Regions from separate parts of the Streptomyces sp. NPDC028305 genome, predicted to be linked through region 2. Evidence: riboswitches for the same ligand, from Rfam matches in the RefSeq annotation. Region 2 holds a riboswitch; the other holds the start of a gene.
The links. Region 2 has a riboswitch for cobalamin ahead of ACZ4WQ_RS18525 (ribonucleoside-diphosphate reductase subunit alpha). Riboswitches for the same ligand answer to the same signal wherever they lie in the genome.

Region 1 (9,678 bases), on a different contig from region 2:
CAGGCGCACGTGCGGCAGCAGGGCGCGCGCCGCCGCGACGCGCTCCCGCAGCGTGCCCTCCTCGTCGGCCCAGCGCACGGCGAAGGCGGCCGGATCCTCGTCGTACGCCAGCCGTCGCCGCACCACCTCGACCCGCTCGTCGGTGTCCCGCGACGCCGCGACCTCTACCGTGAGGCCGAAGCGGTCCAGCAACTGGGGCCGCAGCTCGCCCTCTTCGGGGTTCATGGTGCCCACCAGCAGAAAGCGCGCCGCGTGCCGTACGGACACGCCCTCGCGCTCCACATAGGAGGCGCCCATGGCCGCCGCGTCGAGCAGCAGGTCGATCAGGTGGTCGTGCAGCAGGTTGACCTCGTCGACGTAGAGCACGCCGCGATGCGCGTCGGCCAGCAGGCCCGGCTCGAACGCCTTCACCCCGTCTGAGAGAGCCCGCTCGATGTCCAGCGCCCCGACCAGCCGGTCCTCGGAGGCGCCGACCGGCAGCTCGACCATCCGGGCGGGCCGGAGGGTGCCGCTGCCCGGCTCGTGCGGGCCGTCCGGGCAGCGTGGGTCGGGCGCGGCGGGGTCGCAGGAGAAGCGGCAGCCGGGCACCACGTCGATGCCGGGCAGCAGGGCGGCCAGCGCCCGCACCGCCGTCGACTTCGCGGTGCCCTTCTCGCCCCGCACCAGCACCCCGCCCACGGCCGGTGACACGGCGTTGAGCAGAAGCGCCAGCCGCAGGTCGGCCATCCCGACGAGCGCGGTGAAGGGGTAGGGGGCGGCGGTCATACGGGGGTTCCTCCTGCGGTGAGGGGGCGATGGCGGCGTGGGCGGAGGCGGGTGGCCCGGGGTTTGTTCCCCTCCCCGCCCCTTCCCGATCCGGGGGCGAGCCCCCGGGCCCCCGGGCCATGGGGGGCGGTCGCGACGGGGCGTCGGCGGTGGCGGTCGAGTGCCGTGCCCCGCGCAGCCGGGCCCGCGGCGGCGGGGGCGGTGCGTCCGTTGGGGGGCTTGGTGGCCGTTGTGGGGGTCACCGGGGCTCCTGCGGGAACGGTGGGGCGCCCGGTGGGACGAACGGCAGTCCCTCCGGGACGCCGTTCTCGATGAGCCGCAGCAGCGCGTCCGTGTCCGCGTGTTCCTCGATCAGGTCGCCGAGGCGGTCCAGCTGTTCCTCGCGCAGCTCCCCGAAGCAGGTGTCGGGCGCCGGGACGAACGCCCGGCCCGCCGCGTCCGCGACCCGTCGCAGGAAGGCGCGCCGGAAGCCGTCGCTCTCCAGCGAGCCGTGCCAGTGCGTGCCCCACACCGAGCCCACCCGGCAGCCGTCCAGGAAGGGCTCGTCCGCGCCGTCCAGCAACTCGGCGACCCCGTGGTGGATCTCGTAGCCCTCCACCCGCTCGCCGAGCGCCTCGCCGACCGGCCGCGCCAGGGTCTTGTGCACCGCGAACCGCACCCGTACGGGCAGCAGCCCCAGCCCCTCGACCGTCCCGGCCCGCGACTCGACCTCGTCCTCGATGCGCTCGCCGAGCATCTGGAAGCCGCCGCAGATGCCCAGCACCGGGCGGCCCTCGGCGGCCCGCCGCGCGATCGCCGCCGCCAGCCCGCGCTCGCGCAGCCACTCCAGGGCCCGTACGGTCCCGCGGGTGCCGGGCAGCACCACCAGGTCGGCGTCGGTCAGCTCCTCCGGCCGGTCCACGAACCGCACGACCACGCCCGGCTCCGCGGCCAGCGCGTCCACGTCCGTGAAGTTCGACATGAGCGGCACCGCGGCGACCGCGACCCGCAGGATGTCCGCGCCGTGCGGCGGCGCGACGACGCTCTCGCGCACCGTCCCGCGCAGCGAGACACGCAGGCCGTCCTCCTCGTCGATGCCGAGCCCGTGCGCGTACGGCAGCACGCCCATGGTCGGGCGGCCGGTCAGGCCGCGCAGCATCTCCAGGCCCGGCTCCAGCAGGGTCACATCGCCGCGGAACTTGTTCACCAGATAGCCCGCGACGAGCCGCTGGTCGGCCTCGGAGAGCAGCGCGGTCGTGCCGAAGAACGACGCGAAGACGCCGCCGCGGTCGATGTCCCCGACCACGACGACCGGCAGCCGGGCGGCCCGGGCGAGACCCAGGTTGACGATGTCGGTGCGGCGCAGGTTGATTTCGGCGGGGCTGCCCGCGCCCTCGCAGATCACCGCGTCGTGTGTGCGCCGCAGCTCGGCCAGGCACTCGGTGACGGTGCCCAGCAGCGTCTCCTGGCGCCCTGAGTGCTGCTTTTCCCCGGGGGACGCCCCCCCAGACCCCCCGAAATACCCGCGCGCGCTCAGCTCGCCCACCGGCCTGCCCAGCAGCACCACCTGGCTGCTGCGGTCGCTGCCCGGCTTGAGGAGCACCGGGTTCATCAGCGCGCTCGGCTCGACGCGCGCCGCCGCGGCCTGCATGGCCTGGGCGCGGCCGATCTCCGCGCCGTCGCGGGTCACGAAGGAGTTGAGCGACATGTTCTGCGCCTTGAACGGCGCGACGCTGACGCCCTTACGGCTGAGCCATCGGCAGATCCCGGCCGTGACGACGCTCTTGCCCGCGTCCGAAGTGGTGCCCGCGACGAGCAGGCCGCCGCCGCCCCTGCTGGGTATGCCGCTCATATGCCATCCCTCCCCGCGGCCGCGGGCCGCGCCGTCCTGCCCGGTCCGGGTCCGTCCGCCCGCAAGGACCGTGCCCAGCGGGCGAGCGCGCCATGTGGGGCACGGGACGGCCCCAGCGCCGCCCCCACCGCCAGCCGGGCCCCGACGGACACGCCGAGCGCCAGGGCGCCGACGCGCCGCGACAGCCGTACCGCGCGCTCGATGTCGGCGGCCTTCACCGCCCGCCCGCCGGGGTTGAGCACCGGCCGGTGCTCAACGCGGCCGCCGTACGCGAGAGTGCCGCCCAGCCGTACGCCGAGCGCGCCCGCGAACGCGGCCTCCACGGGGCCCGCGTTGGGGCTCGGATGACGGTGGCCGTCGCGGAGCCAGGCGCGCCGCGCGCCGCGCGGGTCGGGCCCGGCCAGGGTGGCCAGCGTCGCGGTGAGCCGTGCGCCGGGCCAGCCGGCGAGGTCGTCCAGCCGGGCCGCGGCCCAGCCGAACCGCCGGTAGCGCGACGACTTGTGGCCGACCATCGCGTCCAGGGTGTTGACGGCCCGGAAGCCGACCAGGCCGGGCACCCCGCCGACGGCCCCCCACACCAGCGCGCCCACGACGGCGTCCGAGGTGTTCTCGGCGACCGACTCGACGACCGCGCGCGCGATCTGCCGCTCGTCCAGCGCCTGCGGGTCGCGGCCGCACAGGTGCGGCAGCCGCCGCCGGGCGGCGTCCAGGTCCCCGGCGGCCAGCGCGCCGCCGACGGCCCGCGCCTCCCGGCCCAGCGTGGTCCCGCCGAGCACGGCCCAGGTGGCGGCGGCGGTCAGTACGGTGTGCGCGGCGCGGGAGGGGACCCCCGAGGAGTCGTTGCCCAAAGCCCGTACGGCGCGCACCGAAAGCGCGGCCCCCGCGGCCGCGCCGCCCGCGCACAGCGCGGCGTACAGGGCCCCGGATCCGCGGTGGTCGCGCCACAGCAGCCGCTCGACGGCCAGGGCGGCGCGCCCGAACGCGGCCACGGGGTGGCCGCGGCGCGGATCGCCCGTGGCGAGGTCGCCGAGGAAGCCGAGGGCGGCGCCGCACGCGTACGAGGCGTGATCGGCACCCATCGTCAGTCCGCCGTCGTGCCTCGGCGCGTCGGGGCGTGGAGTTCGGGCCGCGGGCGGGTCGGCGTCGGCGGCATGGCGGTGCCGGGCATGGCGGTATGTCCTCACTCAGGGTCCGCGCCCTGGTTCGACGTGACCGGCGGTGAGAGTCTCCTGGCTCCCGGATCCGCGCTTCTCCCGGTCTTCCAGCCTCCGTACGGAGACCGTGACTTGTGCGTGCGATGGGAGAGCGCTCCCCGGTGACAGTGGCGGGACCGCGCCGGATTCTCACCGGCTTCCTCTCCTGCCGCCGTTTGGCTCCGGAAGTCCACCATGGGCGGCGAATGGCCGTCAACTCGCGAATGCCCCGGGATGCGCGAGTGTGCCGAGGCCCACACGCGCCACGCACGCCACGGCCGCCGGGCGGGTCCGCGCTGGTCGGCGCGGCCCGGCCCGGCGGCCGTGGCTACTGCGGGAACACGGCCGAGCCGTGCGGGTTCAGGCCGTCAGGCCACGATCAGATTGATGCCGTACGCCACCGTCGCCGCGCACAGCGCGAAGCAGGCGTACGCGGCGGCGCGCGCCGGGCCGATGCCGGCGCCGGCGCCCGCCGGGGCCGCGGCGGTGTCCTGGCCCGCCTCGGCCTGCTGGGGCTTGCGGGAGGCGCCGAGGATGCCGAGGGTGAAGACGCCCACGAAGCCGACGGTCACCACGAGGCTGACGCCGAAGACCTGGCCGAGAGCCGCCCAGTCGATGCTCATCGCGTTACTTCCTTAGCTGGTGCTGCCGGTGGCGGCGGAGGCGCCGGCCGGGGTGGCGGAGGGGGAGGAGGCGGGGGAGGAGACGGGGGCGGGGGCCACCGGCCCGGCGGGCGGCGGGGCCACGGACTGGAGGGCGGCGGTGACGACGCCCACCGGCTCGGCCGGCGCCGCCCCGGCATCGGTGCTGTCGTTGACGTTGGTGTGGTCGACGGGCTTGCGGCGCGAGGCCGCCCAGATCGCGGCGCAGGCGGCGACCGCGAGCACGGCGACCGTCGTGACGCCCCAGTCGCCCTGGTCCGCCAGCAGCGCCGCGCCGCCCGCGACGAGGCCCGCGGCGGGCAGGGTGAGCACCCAGGCGAGGACCATGCGGCCCGCGGTGGACCAGCGCACCACACCGCCCTTGCGGCCGACGCCCGCGCCCATCACGGCGCCGGAGCAGACCTGGGTGGTGGAGAGGGCGAAGCCGATGTGGGAGGAGGCGAGGATGACGGTCGCGGCGCCGGTCTGGGCGGCGAAGCCCTGCGGCGGCTGGATGTCGGTGATGCCCTTGCCCATGGTGCGGATGATGCGCCAGCCGCCCAGGTACGTACCGAGCGCGATGGCCAGCCCCGCGGCGACGATGACCCACAGCGGCGGGTCGGAGTCGGGGACGATCACGCCGCCCGTGATCAGCGCCAGGGTGATCACACCCATGGTCTTCTGGGCGTCGTTGGTGCCGTGGGCGAGGGAGACCAGCGCGGCCGAGGCGATCTGCCCGGCGCGGTAGCCCTTCGCGGTGTCCTGGGGGTCGCGGTCGCGGGCCAGCCGGTAGGTGAGCCGGGTCGCGACCAGGGCGGCGACGCCGGCCACGACCGGCGCGGCCACGGCGGGGATCAGGACCTTCATGACGATCTTGTCGCTGTTGACCCCGTCCATGCCGACGGAGACCAGGGTGGCGCCGATGAGGCCGCCGAAGAGGGCGTGCGAGGAGCTGGAGGGCAGCCCGGCCAGCCAGGTCAGCAGGTTCCAGACGATCGCGCCGACCAGACCCGCGAAGATCACTTCGGGCTGGATCCCCGCGCCCTCGTCGATGATCCCTCCGGAGATCGTCTTGGCGACCTCCACGGAGAGGAACGCGCCGACGAGATTGAGGGCCGCCGACATCGCGACCGCGATCCGGGGGCTGAGAGCTCCCGTGGAGATGGTGGTGGCCATGGCGTTGGCCGTGTCGTGGAAGCCGTTCGTGAAGTCGAACACCAATGCCGTGACGATCACGATCCCAATGAGAAGCGTGATGTGTTCCATCGAACTCCTTCGTGGGGGAATGCGATCCCCGAACTTCGTGACACGGAGCGTCGCAGGATGGCTACATTCCGTGGTGCATCTTGGCCGTCGTGAGGCCACCGAGGCAGCCACGTCAGAAATCCCCTCCCAGGGGAGGGGAAGGGGTGCACACCCGGGCAATCAGTGCGACAGCCGAAGCATGCACCACGACCGTAAGGACATGGGGTGAACGGGAGGTGAACTGAGGTGGGCTCAGGGGTGACGCGCCTGCGCGAAGGCGGCGCCGATGATCCCCCGGCCCCTCCCTGATGCGTACAGGATGCCTCGCCTGCCATGATCGGCGCCCGGAGGTGAGGCATCGTGACGGAGCCGGAGACCGCACGGCCGACGGGGCCCGGGGAGCGACCGGACCCAGGGGAGGCCCGGGACCAGCGGGACTTGGCGGAGGCCTGGGAGCGGGTGGTGGAGACGGCCCGCAGGACGGTCGCCGACGGCCTGGTCGTCGGCACCTCCGGCAATGTCTCGGCCCGGGTCGGCGACACCGTGCTGGTGACCCCGAGCGGCGTCCCGTACGACCGGCTCGGCCCGGGCGACGCGGTCGGCGTCGACCTGGAGGGGCGTCAGGTGCTCGGCGAGCTGGCCCCCACCAGCGAGCTGCCCATGCACCTCGCGGTCTACCGCCACACCGACGCCGCGGCCGTCGTCCACACCCACGCGGTGCACGCCACGGCGGTCTCCACCCTGGTCGACGAGGTTCCGGCGATCCACTACATGACCGGCGCGCTCGGTGGCCCGGTGCGCGTCGCGGGCTATGCCCTCTACGGCACGGACGAGTTGGCCCGGAAGATGCTCGACGCGCTCCGCGACCGCAGTGGCTGTCTGCTGCGCAACCACGGCACCGTCGTCCACGGCGCCACGCTGGACCAGGCGTACGACCGGACCGCCCAGCTGGAGTGGATGTGCCGGGTCTGGCTCACCGCGGCCGCCGTCCCCGGCCGCACCCCGACCCTCCTGCCGCCCGACGAACTGCGCCGCGCCGCGGACAAGCTCCGCGGTTACGGCCAGACCCGCTGAGTCCCGGGCCCGGGCAGCCAGGGCGCGGCCGCCGGGCCCGGTCGCGTCCCGGAAGCGGGCAGGCTCACCGCGCACCGCACGACATCGCAGGTCCCGGCCCCCCGGACAGGCATGCCGATCACCCGGCCGGGCACGCCCGCTGGCCCGCGGCGCCCTCTCCGCCCACACTGGGTAGGGATGCGCCAGCGGACGAAGGCGGTTGTGGCCGCCACCACGATGCTCAGTGTCGGCGCGGCCGCGGTGGCGGCCGGGCGGTACGCCAGCGACGCTGCCCTCAAGCCACGCCCCGACCGGCCCCTGCCGCACGACCCGCCGCTCACCGTGCACTCCACCGACGCCGGCCGGATCACCCTCACCCGCAGCCTCGCCTCGCTGCGCCCCGGCACGTACGGCCTCGCCGGCGCCGGCTGCCACGCCGTCGTCGGGCCCGTCGTCGAGGACGCCCCGCACCCCGCGGACTGCGTGGTCCGCCGCCTGGAGCGGGTGACCCACGGCACCCTGGCCCCCGGCACCCGGGTGCGGTTCACCCCGCAGGTGTACATCGGCAATCCGCAAGACGCGCTCGGGCTCGACCACGCCGACGTCGACGTGCCCGGCGAACTCGGCGCGCTGCCCGCCTGGTTCGTCCCCGGCGACCGGCTGTCCTGGGTGATCACCGTGCACGGCCTCGGCACCACCCGCGAGCACCCCATGGCGCTCATGCCGTTTCTGCACCGGCGGCGGTTCCCCGTGCTCGACATCACCTACCGCGGCGACCCGGGCGCCCCCCGCCCCGAGGACGGCATCGGACACCTCGGCGACACCGAGTGGCGCGACCTGGACGCCGCCATCCGCTACGCGGTGCGCTACGGCGCGGAGCGGATCATTCTGTACGGCTGGTCCATCGGCGCCACCATGGCCCTGCGCGTCGCCGTGAACTCCGCGCTGCGGGACCGGATCGGCGGGCTCGTCCTGGACTCGCCGGTGCTCGACCGGCACGCCACGCTGCGGGCGCTCGCCTCGGCCCGGCGCATCCCCTCCGCGCTGCTGCCGCTCGCGATCAGGGCCGCCGAGGGGCGGGCCGGGCCGTACGACGGGCAGCCCGGGACGGGCGCGGCCGTGACCGACGACCTGGACCGGCTGAAGGTGCCGACGCTGGTCATGCACGGCCCCGACGACGCCATCGCCCCCTGGTCCGCCTCGCGCGAACTCGCGCGGCGCCACTCGGAACTGGTCACCCTTCACCCGGTCCGCCAAGCCCCGCACGCCGCGATGTGGAACGCGGACCCCGAGAGGTACGAGGAGATGCTGGGCCGCTTCCTGATGCCGCTGATGTGAGGCGCGGCCGTTTTTCGGCGGGCTCGGCCGGACCGCCACGACCTGCGGCGGCAACCGCCGTACGGGTGCCGATTGGGCTTTCGGGCCGTCACGGGCGAGACTGCTCCCGTGACGTCCCGTACTCCGCGCGACTCCCGGCTCCGACTCGTCCGCCAGCGGCCGATGGCCACGGCCCGCCGGGCCGTGCCGAACCGAGGCTCCCGACCGGCGCCCCGCCCGCCCGAGGGCACTCCGCCGCCCACGGAGCTGGCCCGGCAGGCCCGAACGGGACTCGCCGGGGCCGTCCTGATCTCCCGCTGGGCCGCGAGCCGGCACGGCGCCCCGGGCGTGCTCTCCGCCGAGGCGGTCGCCGAGGCGGCCGCCGCGCTGGGAGTCCCACCCGAACAGGTCCGGGCGGACTGGGACCGGGCCCGTCTGGTCGGCCTGATCGAGCTGCACGGCGGCATCGCCCGCCCCGGCTGGCGGCTGCGCGCCTGGGACAGCGACGACAGCGCGGTGCTGCGCGGCTGGGTCGCGCTGCTCGACGCCTGGTCCCTGGCCCGCCCGGCCCCGCTCACGGCCGAGCCCACGGCCGTCGCCGAGGTCGTCGAGGCGCTGCCGCAGCTGCTGTCCCTGCTTCAGCTGTCGGCCGGTCCGGTGCAGGTCGCGACGCTCCTGGACATGCTCAGGCAGCGCGTCGCCGAGCTGCGCACCGAGCGGTGCGAGGTGCCGTACGGCCCCGCGCCCGCCCCCGGCCCGGACGACGCCCCGCCCGCCTCAGGACCCGAGGACACCGCGCTCGCCGCGGCGCCGGGCGCCCCCGACCTGGAGACGCTGCTCGACTGGGCCCTGGACGCACTCGCCTCCGTGGGCGCACTCGAGGTGCTCGACGGCCCCCAGGAGGCCGCGGACGAGGCGGTCCGGAGGGACGGGGCCGACGAGCGCGAGGCCGTGCTCAGCGCGCTCGGCAACTGGGCGGTGTGGCTCAAGCTGGAGCAGATCTGCGTCGCCGCCCAGAGCCCCGCCGGGAACATCGAGCAGCCCGCCGCCGACATGCTGCGCGGCTGCGCGGGCCTGACCCCCGGCCCGGCCCGCGCCGAGTACCGGGCGTGGCTCGCCGCCCGCCCCGTCGGCAGCGCCGTGACCGAGCTCATCGAGGCCGCGCGCGGCGACGACGCGCTGCTGCGCGGGCTGGCCTTCGAGGCGCTGCGCGTGGTCGGGGCGCCCGCCGAGCCCACCGTGCGGGCCGTGGTCGACGAGTCCGCGCTGCGCCCGTACGCGCTGCTGTGGCTGGCCGAGCACGAGGGGGCCGACCCGGAGGACGCGATGGACGTGCTCACCCGTGAGGAGGCCACCTGGCTGTGGGTGGACACGGCCGCCGCCGTCGCCGACCACGGCGAGAGCCCGATGCTGGTGCGCCATCTGGAGTCCGCCGTGCAGGGCACGGTCCCGGCGCTGCTCGAGGAGGTACGGGCCGTGGGCCACCCCCGCACCGTGCACGTCCTGGTCGCGCTGGCCGCCGCCCACCCCGACCCGGCCCTCGCCAAGGCGGTGCGCCGCGCGGCCTTCCAGGTGCACACGGGCGGCGCCTGAGGAGGCCGGGCGGCGCCCGAGGGGTGTGGGCGGCGAACAC
Region 2 (9,678 bases):
TGGGGGCCCTGGCCCGCGCCCTGGACCGGTACGGCTGGCCTGTCCCCGCCCCGTCCCCGGCCCCGGAGGAGGCGCGCCACCTCGCCCCGGCCGGCCGGGAACGCGCACCGGGGCATTCGCCGGACCGGCGCGGAAACGTCCCGCCTGCGTCCCCTGAGACCGTGCCGGGCCGGGGCCCGGGCGGCTCCCGGCCCCGGGGGCTGAGCGCCTCGCGGCCCGGGCCGGGCGGTGGCACATGAGCCCGTGGCGGTGCGCCGTGCCGTGGCCCGGCGCGGGCGCGCGCAGGACGGCCGTCGGCGGGGGAGGTGCCGCGGCCCCGGGCCGGGCCGGTCGCCGCGGCGGACGCGAGGCCGGGCCCGGGCCGGAAGCCGGGCACCGGCCATGGTCCGGCCGCTCGGCGCGGCGGGGCCGGGGAGCGCTCACCGTCGTCGCGGTGTACGGCGCGGCCGGCGCGCTGGCCGTGGCCGCCGTCGCCTGGACGCAGTGGCGGGGCGTGCGCGAGCCGGGGACGGCGCTCGCCTTCGGGGCGCTGGTCGCGCTGGGGGAGGCCCTGCGGTGGGACGGGCGCGCGGGCCCGGCCGGGGCGCCCGGGCGGCCGGACGAGCCGGAGGCCGGGGAGCGCGAGCCCGCGCCCGTCGCCGCCGCCGGCGCCCTCGGCTACGCCGCCGTACTGGGGCGGCTGAACGGCCAGCCGGCCGCGCACGGCGTCCTCCAGGCCGTCGCCGTCATCGGCGCCGCCTCCCTCGTGGCGCTGCTGCCGCGCGTCGCGCTCGGGCGCCCGGTCGGCCTCGGCCTCGGCCTGGACACCGACCGCGCCGCGCGCCGGGTGCTCGCCGTCGCCTTTGTCGCGCTCTGCTGCCAACCGCTCCACCACACCGGCCGGTTGCCCGCCCTGCTCGACGGTCTCGACCGGCTGAGCGAGGGCTCGTATCTCGTCGTCTCCTCGCTGCTGGTCCTGGCCCTGGCCGCGCTCGGCGACGCCGCCCTGGCCGCGGCCCTGACCCGGGCCCGTACGGGCCGGCCGTACGCCCTCCTGCTGTGCGACGGACTGCGCGCGCTGCCCGGCGTGGGCGCCGCGGTCTGCGCGACGGCGGCGGCCATGGCCCCGGCGGTGGCCGTGGCCGGGCTGTGGGCGCTGCCGGTGCTGGCTGTGCCGCTGCTGCTCGTCCAGCACTCCTTCCGCCGCCGCGCGGCGATCCGGGCCACCCGCCGCCAGACCGTCGCCTCGCTGGCCAGGACGACGGAGACGGCCGGGTACACCCCCGCGGGCCACGCCCGCCAGGTCGCCCTCCTCAGCCGCGCCGTCGGCCGCGAGTTGCGGCTTTCCGGCCCGTCCCTGACCGTGCTGGAGTACGCGGCGCTGATGCACGACATCGGCCAGCTGTCGCTGCTCGACGCCGTGCCGGCCGGGGCCACCGAGCCGCTGCCGGAGGCCGAGCGGCGGCGGATAGCGCTGCTGGGCGGGGCCGTCGTCCGGCAGACCGGGGTGCCGGACGAGGTCGCGGAGATCGTGGAGCGGCAGGCGGACCCGTATCGGGAACAGCCGCTTCCGGCCCGTATCGTGCGGGCCGTGAACGCCTACACCGAGCTGGTGAACGCCTACACCGAGCCGGTGGGAGGTTCCCCGGGCGGCTCCCTGGGAAGCCCTCAGAAGGGCCGGGGCGCGGCCGGGCCCAGGGCCCTGGAACGGCTGCGGCGGGGCACGGCCCACGACTTCGACCCGGCCGTGGTGGAGGCCCTGGCCACGGTCGTGTCGCGTCCGGCGCCCGACCTGGTGCACGGCCGCCGAGCCGGCCGCGTACCAGGTCACCCGAGGTCTCCCGAAGCGAGAACTCGCGGGTAATGAGCGGCTGCCCCGAGAGGCATGGTTGGATGCGAAGAGAGGGGGTGTCGGGCCTATGGCCGGCGGCAAGGAGGTGTGGTGGGCATCGTCCCCGGGCCGATGTGTGAGGGGCCGGGCTGAGATGTCCGCGAATGTGTGGCAGGTTGTCGTCGAGGGAGGGCTTGTCCGTCCGCGAAGGCATCTGGTGCGGTACTACTTCGATACCGGCAGGCGGGAATGGTGAAGATCTTCGGCAAGGTGCGGCACCGGCCGTCCGCGTCATGGCGGCAGGCCACGGACCGCGCGTTCACGCTCATCGGAGACGGCCGGTACGAGGACGCGGGAGCTCTGCTGACCCGCGCCGCCGACCTGGAACCGTGGCTGTCGGAGTCCTGGTTCAACCTGGCGCTGCTGCACAAGTTCCGGCACGACTGGGAGCAGGCGCGCGCGGCGGGGTTGCGCGCGGTCGCGCTGCTGGACCGCGAGACCGGCGCCCCGGACTGGTGGAACGTGGGGATCGCCGCCACCGCTCTCCAGGACTGGCCGCTGGCGCGCCGCGCCTGGCAGGCGTACGGCCTGAAGGTGCCGGGCGAGGCCTCCGCGTCCGGTGAGCCGCTGGGCATGGAGCTGGGCAGCGCGGCCGTGCGGCTGTCGCCGGAGGGCGAGTCCGAGGTCGTCTGGGGCCGCCGGCTCGACCCGGCCCGGATCGAGGTGCTGTCCATCCCGCTGCCGTCCTCCGGGCGGCGCTGGGGCGAGGTGGTGCTGCACGACGGCGTTCCGCACGGCGAGCGCGTCACCTCCGCCGGCCCCGCGTATCCGGTCTTCGACGAGATCGAGCTGTGGGCGCCGTCCCCGGTGCCGACCTGGGTGGTGCTGCTGGAGGCCGCGACGGAGGCCGACCGGGACGCCCTGGAGCGGCTCGCGGCGGACGCGGGCTTCGCCGCCGAGGACTGGTCGTCCTCGGTGCGGCTGCTGTGCCGCTCCTGCTCGGAGAGCCGGATGCCCAGCGACGAGGGCGAGGGCGAGCACCTGGACCCGCACGACCACAGCGAGCCCGGCCAGCCCGGCCCGCTGGGGCACCGCATGGCGGGCTCGGGCTCGCTGTGGGTGGCGGAGCGGGAGTGCGGGATCGCCGCGCCGAGCGGGCTGGTGCGGGGGCTGCTGGACGGCTGGGTCGCGGACAGCCCGGACACCCGTGAGTGGCGGGACCTGGAAGAGGTCTGCTGACATACCCGCTCATCCGTCGCGGGCCTTACGACCTGGGGTGCGGCCGTTACCCTGTAGGGCGACGAGTGGCGGTTTTGAGGAAGGCGTGCGGCGGACGATGGCGCAGCAAGGGACTGAGCAGCGGGTGGACGACGAGTTCATCGTGGACACGGAGGACTGTGAGGAGCGCGAGCGCGCGTATCGCGAGCGCGGCACGGCCCGCCCGATCACGGTCGTCGGCAATCCGGTGCTGCACAAGGAGTGCCAGGACGTCACCGAGTTCGACGACAAGCTGGCCGCGCTGATCGACGACATGTTCGCCAGCCAGAAGGCGGCCGAGGGCGTGGGCCTGGCCGCCAACCAGATCGGCGTCGACCTGAAGGTCTTCGTCTACGACTGCCCGGACGACGACGGCGTCCGCCATGTGGGCGTGGTCTGCAACCCGGTGCTGGACGAGCTCCCGGCCGACCGCCGGGTGCTGGACGACTCCAACGAGGGCTGTCTGTCGGTGCCCACCGCCTACGCCGCGCTGGCCCGCCCCGACTACGCGGTGGTGCGCGGCCAGGACGCCCAGGGCAAGCCGATCGCGGTCCAGGGCACCGGCTACTTCGCGCGCTGCCTCCAGCACGAGACGGACCACCTCTATGGCCGTCTCTACATCGACCGCCTCTCCAAGCGCGACCGTAAGGACGCGCTGCGGCAGATGGCGGAGGGCACGCCGCGCTACGAGACGGTGCCCAACGACTGACGCCCGACAGGGCATACATACGGCGCGGCGCCCCCGGGAGATCCCAGGGGCGCCGCGCCGTATGCCGGGTTTGCATCAGAAGCGGCTCAGAAGTCGTCGTCGAAGGAGACCGAGCCCTCGACCGCCACCTGGTACGCGGAGGCGCGGCGCTCGAAGAAGTTGGTCAGCTCCTGGACGTTCTGAAGCTCCATGAAGGAGAACGGGTTCTCCGAGCCGTAGACCGGGGCGAAGCCCAGCCGGGCGAGCCGCTGGTCGGCGACGCACTCCAGATACTCGCGCATCGACTCGGTGTTCATACCCGGCAGCCCGTCGCCGCACAGGTCGCGGGCGAACTGGAGCTCGGCCTCGACGGCCTCCCGCAGCATGTCGGTGACCTGCTGCTGGAGTTCGTCGTCGAAGAGCTCGGGCTCCTCCTCGCGGACCGTGTCCACCACCTGGAACGCGAAGTTCATGTGCATGGTCTCGTCGCGGAACACCCAGTTGGTGCCCGTCGCCAGGCCGTGCAGCAGGCCGCGGGAGCGGAACCAGTAGACGTACGCGAAGGCGCCGTAGAAGAACAGGCCCTCGATGCACGCCGCGAAGCAGATCAGGTTGAGGAGGAAGCGGCGGCGCTCCTCCTTGGTCTCCAGCCGGTCGATCTTGTCGACCGAGTCGATCCAGCGGAAGCAGAACTCCGCCTTCTCCCTGATCGACGGGATGTTCTCCACCGCGGCGAACGCGGCGGCCCGGTCGTCCGGGTCGGGGAGGTAGGTGTCCAGCAGCGTCAGATAGAACTGGACGTGCACGGCCTCCTCGAACAGCTGCCGGGACAGATACAGCCGCGCCTCGGGCGAGTTGATGTGCTTGTAGAGGGTGAGCACCAGGTTGTTCGCCACGATCGAGTCACCGGTCGCGAAGAAGGCGACCAGGCGGCCGATCAGGTGCTGCTCGCCGGGGGAGAGCTTGGCGAGGTCGGCCACGTCCGAGTGGAGGTCGACCTCCTCCACGGTCCAGGTGTTCTTGATCGCGTCGCGGTAGCGGTCGTAGAAGTCCGGGTACCGCATCGGCCGCAGGGTCAGCTCGAACCCGGGGTCCAGGAGGTTCTTGACGCGTTCGGGGGCGGTGGTCACTGGCAGGCCTCGCAGGACTCGGGGTTCTCCAGGGAGCAGGCGATGACCTCGGGGTCGACGGGCGCCTGCTGAGTGGGGATGGGCACGGTGGCGGGGGCGGCCGCGCGGGCCGACTGGGCGATCCGGGTCGCCGGGCGCGAGCGCAGGTAGTACGTGGTCTTGATGCCGCGCTTCCAGGCGTACGCGTACATCGAGCTGAGCTTGCCGATGGTGGGCGAGGCCATGAAGAGGTTCAGCGACTGGCTCTGGTCGAGGTACGGGGTGCGGGCGGCGGCCATGTCGATCAGGGCGCGCTGCGGGATCTCCCACGCCGTCCGGTACAGCCGGCGTACGTCCTCGGGCACCCAGGAGAAGTCCTCGACCGAGCCGTTGGACTCGCGCAGCGCCTCACGGCTCTGGGCGTCCCACACGCCGAGCTTCTTCAGGTCGTTCACCAGGTAGGAGTTGACCTGGAGGAACTCACCACTGAGCGTCTCGCGCTTGAAGAGGTTGGAGACCTGCGGCTCGATGCACTCGTAGACGCCCGCGATCGAGGCGATGGTGGCGGTCGGCGCGATGGCCAGGAGGAGCGAGTTCCGCATCCCGGACTTGGCCATCCGCTCGCGCAGCGCTGCCCACCGCTCGGGCCAGGTCGCCACCGCGTCCGTGTAGTGGTCCGGGTGCAGCACACCGCGCGCGGTGCGGGTGGCGGACCAGGCCGGGTGCGGGCCGTGGCGCTCGGCGAGGGCGCAGGACGCCTCGTACGCCGCGAGCATGATGCGCTCGGAGATCTGGGTGGACAGCGCTTGCGCCTCGGGCGAGTCGAAGGGCAGCCGCAGCCGGAAGAAGACGTCCTGGAGGCCCATCAGGCCCAGGCCCACCGGGCGCCAGCGGGAGTTGGACGCCCCGGCCTCCTCGGTCGGGTAGAAGTTGATGTCCACCACGCGGTCGAGGAAGGTGACGGCGGTGCGGACGGTCGCGTCCAGCCGCTCCCAGTCCATTACTTCTTCCCCGGCGCCGCCGTCTTTGCCCAGGTGCGCGGCCAGGTTGACCGAGCCCAGATTGCACACGGCCGTCTCGCCGTCGTCCGTGACCTCCAGGATCTCGGTGCACAGGTTGGAGGAGTGCACGACCCGGCCGGGCTCGGCGGTCTGGTTGGCGGTGCGGTTGGCGGCGTCCTTGAAGGTCATCCAGCCGTTGCCGGTCTGCGCGAGGGTGCGCATCATCCGGGCGTACAGCTGGCGCGCCGGGACGGTCTTGACGGCCAGCCCGTCCGCCTCGGCCTTCCGGTACGCGGCGTCGAACTCCTCGCCCCACAGGTCGACCAGCGCGGGCGCGTCGACCGGCGAGAACAGCGACCAGTCGGCGTCGGCCTCCACCCGGCGCATGAACTCGTCCGGGATCCAGTGCGCGATGTTGAGGTTGTGGGTGCGGCGGGCCTCTTCGCCCGTGTTGTCCCGAAGCTCCAGGAACTCCTCGATGTCCGCGTGCCAGGTCTCCAGGTACACACAGGCCGCGCCCTTGCGCCGGCCGCCCTGGTTGACGGCGGCGACGGAGGCGTCGAGGGTGCGCAGGAACGGCACGATGCCGTTGGAGTGGCCGTTGGTGCCGCGGATCAGCGAACCGCGGGCGCGGATGCGCGAGTAGGACAGGCCGATGCCGCCCGCGTGCTTGGAGAGCCGCGCGACCTGGTGGTAGCGGTTGTAGATCGAGTCCAGCTCGTCCAGCGGCGAGTCCAGCAGATAGCAGGACGACATCTGCGGGTGGCGGGTGCCGGAGTTGAACAGCGTGGGGGAGCTGGGCAGGTAGGACAGTGTGCTGGTGAGCCGGTACAGCTCGGCGACGTCGTCCAGCGCCCGCTCCGAGTGGTCCTCGGCCAGCCCGCAGGCCACCCGCAGCAGGAAGTGCTGCGGGGTCTCGATCACCTGGCGGGTGATCGGGTGGCGGAGCAGATAGCGGCTGTGGAGGGTGCGCAGCCCGAAGTAGCCGAAGCGGTCGTCGGCGCCGTCGGCCAGCGCCCGCTCGACCAGCGCGTCCAGGCGGGCGGCGTGGGCGGTCACGAACTCGGCCGTGCCGTCCGCGATCAGGCCCTCGCGGTGGCCCACGGCCACCGAGGCGGAGAAGGAGACCGCGCCCTGCCCGGCCGCCTCCTCCGCGATGGCGAGGGTCAGCAGCCGCGCGGCGAGCTTCGAGTACTCGGGTTCTTCGGCGATCAGACCGGCCGCCGCCTCGGTCGCGAGGGTGCGCAACTCCGCCTCGTCCGAGCCGGGATGGCGGCCGCGCAGGGCGGCGGCCGCGACCTTGCCGGGGTCGGTGGCGGGCAGGTCGGCGGTGAGCTCCGTCAGGGTCCGCAGCAGGGCGGTCCCGGGCGCGTCGTCCGCTGCCTGAGTAGCCGCTGCCTCTGAAACCGGATCGGCTGGCGCGATGGTCACTGAAGTGTTCTCCCTCGCTCGGCTGGGGGCCGGGCGGGTGGTACGCGATGGGCGCGTGCGGGCATGCCGAAACCGCCAAGGGCATACCGCACAGCGTCCATCGGCCCAACCCGCGGGGCCCGGACGTATGAGACGGCTGTCGGCAGGTCCTCGGACTCGCGGGTACGCAAAAGCGTACGCGTACACCGTTGCGGGACAGTTCCGGATTCGCACCGGATTCCCCTGCGGCGACAGCGAGCATGAGCATACATCTTGTGGTGGCGAGCGCACGCGCCCCCACATGTTGTGTCGCGAGGTGGAGTGTTTCGTACGAATGTGCTATTCAGTGCCGGACTTGGCGCGGTCTTGGCGCGCGCTTGGCACAGGCCTGACGCAGGCCCGAGACAGGCCTGACGCGGGCCCTGGGGCGTGCCCCGAGGTGCCCCGAGGTGGCCCGGCAGAGGCCGGCAGGGGGCCGGTACGGCCCCGGCGCGGCCCCGGTGCGGGTCCGGCGCGGACGGTCGGGCGCGAGCCCGGCAGGGGCCCGGCAAGGGCCTGCGCCGGGCCCGGCGCGGCGCCGGGTCGCCTTTAAGCGGGCGCCGTTGCCCGCCACTCCGCGAGGGTACGGGCCAGCCTGGCCCGGTAGTCCGCGTAGCCGCGCTCGTATGCCTCGGCGCGCTCCGCGTCGGGTACGACAGTACGCGAATCGGCTCGCCATTGTGCCGCGTCCACCGGGTCGCCCAACGCGCGCCAGGCGACCGCGACCGCGCCGCGCGCCCCCACCTCGGGCTCGTCCGGGATCCGCACCGGCCGCCCCAGGACGTCCGCGAACAGCTGGGTCCAGGCGGCGGACCGGGTGCCGCCCCCGCAGGCCGCGAGCGTCGCGCTCAGCCCCGCGGCCTCCAGGCAGTGGCGTGCCGCGTACGCCACGGCCTCGCAGGCGGCCCGGACGGCGTCCGCGCGGGTCGTGGCCAGGGTCAGGCCGTCCAACCGGCCCCGCGCGGCGGGCTCCACGAACGGGGCGCGCTCGCCCGCGTCCGACAGGAAGGGCAGCGCGGTGACCCCGCGCGCCCCCGGCGGGCTGTCGGCGAGCAGCGTCTCCAGATCCGCGGTGGTCGCCCCGGTGAACTCCAGGACCCACTCCAGGGCCGCCGTGCCCACCATGGCGGGCATGCCGCGCAGCCAGCGGTCCCGGTCGGGCGTGCACAGCCACATGCCCGCCGGGTCGGCCGCCGGGTCGATCCGCGCGCTGTCGGTGAGGACCTGGCTGGCGAGCGTGGTGCCCACGATCAGCAGCCCGTCGCCCACCTCCGTCACGCCGCTGCCGATCGCGCAGGCCGGGAGGTCGTACGGGCCCGCCGTGACGGGCAGTCCGGCCGGCAGCCCGAGCAGCTCCGCGCCCGCGTCGTCGAGCCGCAGGACGGTGCCGGGCGCGGCGGGCGTCGGCAACAGCCGGGCGTATTCGGCGATTCCGCACGCTTCCAGGGCATCGGGGACGTATGCGCGTGTGGTCACGTCCAGGAAGGGCATGGACGCGTCCGAGGCGTCCACGCCGATGACGCCGGTGAGCCGCTGGGCCACCGCGTCCACGCAGTAGCCCGCGACCTCCGCGCGCGCCAGGGCCTGTGGCTCGTGGTCGGCCAGCCAGCGCAGCAGCGGCGCGTGGCAGCCGGGGAACACCCCGGAGCCGGTGAGCCGGTAGAGGTCGCGGATGGTGCCGTCCTCGCCCCAGCGGGCCACGGTGTCGTTCGCCCGGCCGTCCATCCAGGAGATCGGCGGGCGCACGGCGCGGCCCGCCGCGTCGCGCAGCCACAGCCCGTCGCCCTGCCCGGTGAGCGCGAGCGCCACCGGGGCCTCCCGGCCCTTCGCGGCCAGGGCGGCGGTCACCTCGCGGACCACCTCGGCGACCGTGCGCAGCACGTCCTCCAGGTCCTGCTCCACCCGCCCGCCGGGCAGGCGGTCGAGCCGGCTGGGACGGCTGGCGGCCGCCAGGGACCTGCCGTCCCGGCCGAAGGCCACGGCCTTGGTGACGGAGGTGCCGACGTCGACTCCGAGGACGATGCTCATGACGTGGGCCCTCCTTGGGGGCGTCGACTGCGCGGGTTTGTGCGGGGCTGTTGTGCGGGGGCCGGGCTGGGCCTGTCCGGCGGATCTTGCCGCCGGACACCTCCTAGCCCGTGGGCTGGTTCGCGGGGTGGGCGAGCTTTTCGCCGCGGGCGTAGCGGCCGACCTCGGCGGCGGTGATGGCGGCCGCGCGGTGCGCGGTCTGCCGGGTGGCGCCGGCGAGGTGCGGGGTGGTGACGACGTTGGGCGCGGAGTGCAGCGGCCAGTCGGCGGGCGGCGGTTCGAGGTCGTACACGTCGAGGGCGAGGGCGCCGAGCCGGCCGGAGCGCAGCGCCTCGG

Region 1: another riboswitch for cobalamin. It lies ahead of ACZ4WQ_RS00335 (cobalamin biosynthesis protein); the one in region 2 lies ahead of ACZ4WQ_RS18525 (ribonucleoside-diphosphate reductase subunit alpha).

The regions. Positions count from the first base shown of each region.
Region 1 is NZ_JBVHTN010000001.1:67,742-77,419, reverse strand. It holds gene ACZ4WQ_RS00345 (putative cobaltochelatase) at 1-765, opposite strand, end outside; gene ACZ4WQ_RS00340 (cobyric acid synthase) at 1,004-2,596, opposite strand; gene ACZ4WQ_RS00335 (cobalamin biosynthesis protein) at 2,593-3,675, opposite strand; cobalamin riboswitch at 3,819-3,953, opposite strand; gene ACZ4WQ_RS00330 (hypothetical protein) at 4,158-4,412, opposite strand; gene ACZ4WQ_RS00325 (inorganic phosphate transporter) at 4,425-5,696, opposite strand; gene ACZ4WQ_RS00320 (class II aldolase/adducin family protein) at 6,114-6,749, shown strand; gene ACZ4WQ_RS00315 (alpha/beta hydrolase) at 6,927-8,066, shown strand; gene ACZ4WQ_RS00310 (hypothetical protein) at 8,175-9,638, shown strand.
Region 2 is NZ_JBVHTN010000004.1:495,036-504,713, forward strand. It holds gene ACZ4WQ_RS18500 (HD-GYP domain-containing protein) at 1-239, shown strand, start outside; gene ACZ4WQ_RS18505 (HD-GYP domain-containing protein) at 236-1,843, shown strand; gene ACZ4WQ_RS18510 (tetratricopeptide repeat protein) at 2,063-3,049, shown strand; gene def (peptide deformylase) at 3,147-3,776, shown strand; gene ACZ4WQ_RS18520 (ribonucleotide-diphosphate reductase subunit beta) at 3,863-4,819, opposite strand; gene ACZ4WQ_RS18525 (ribonucleoside-diphosphate reductase subunit alpha) at 4,882-7,296, opposite strand; cobalamin riboswitch at 7,421-7,543, opposite strand; gene ACZ4WQ_RS18530 (FGGY family carbohydrate kinase) at 7,864-9,342, opposite strand; gene ACZ4WQ_RS18535 (2-hydroxyacid dehydrogenase) at 9,446-9,678, opposite strand, start outside.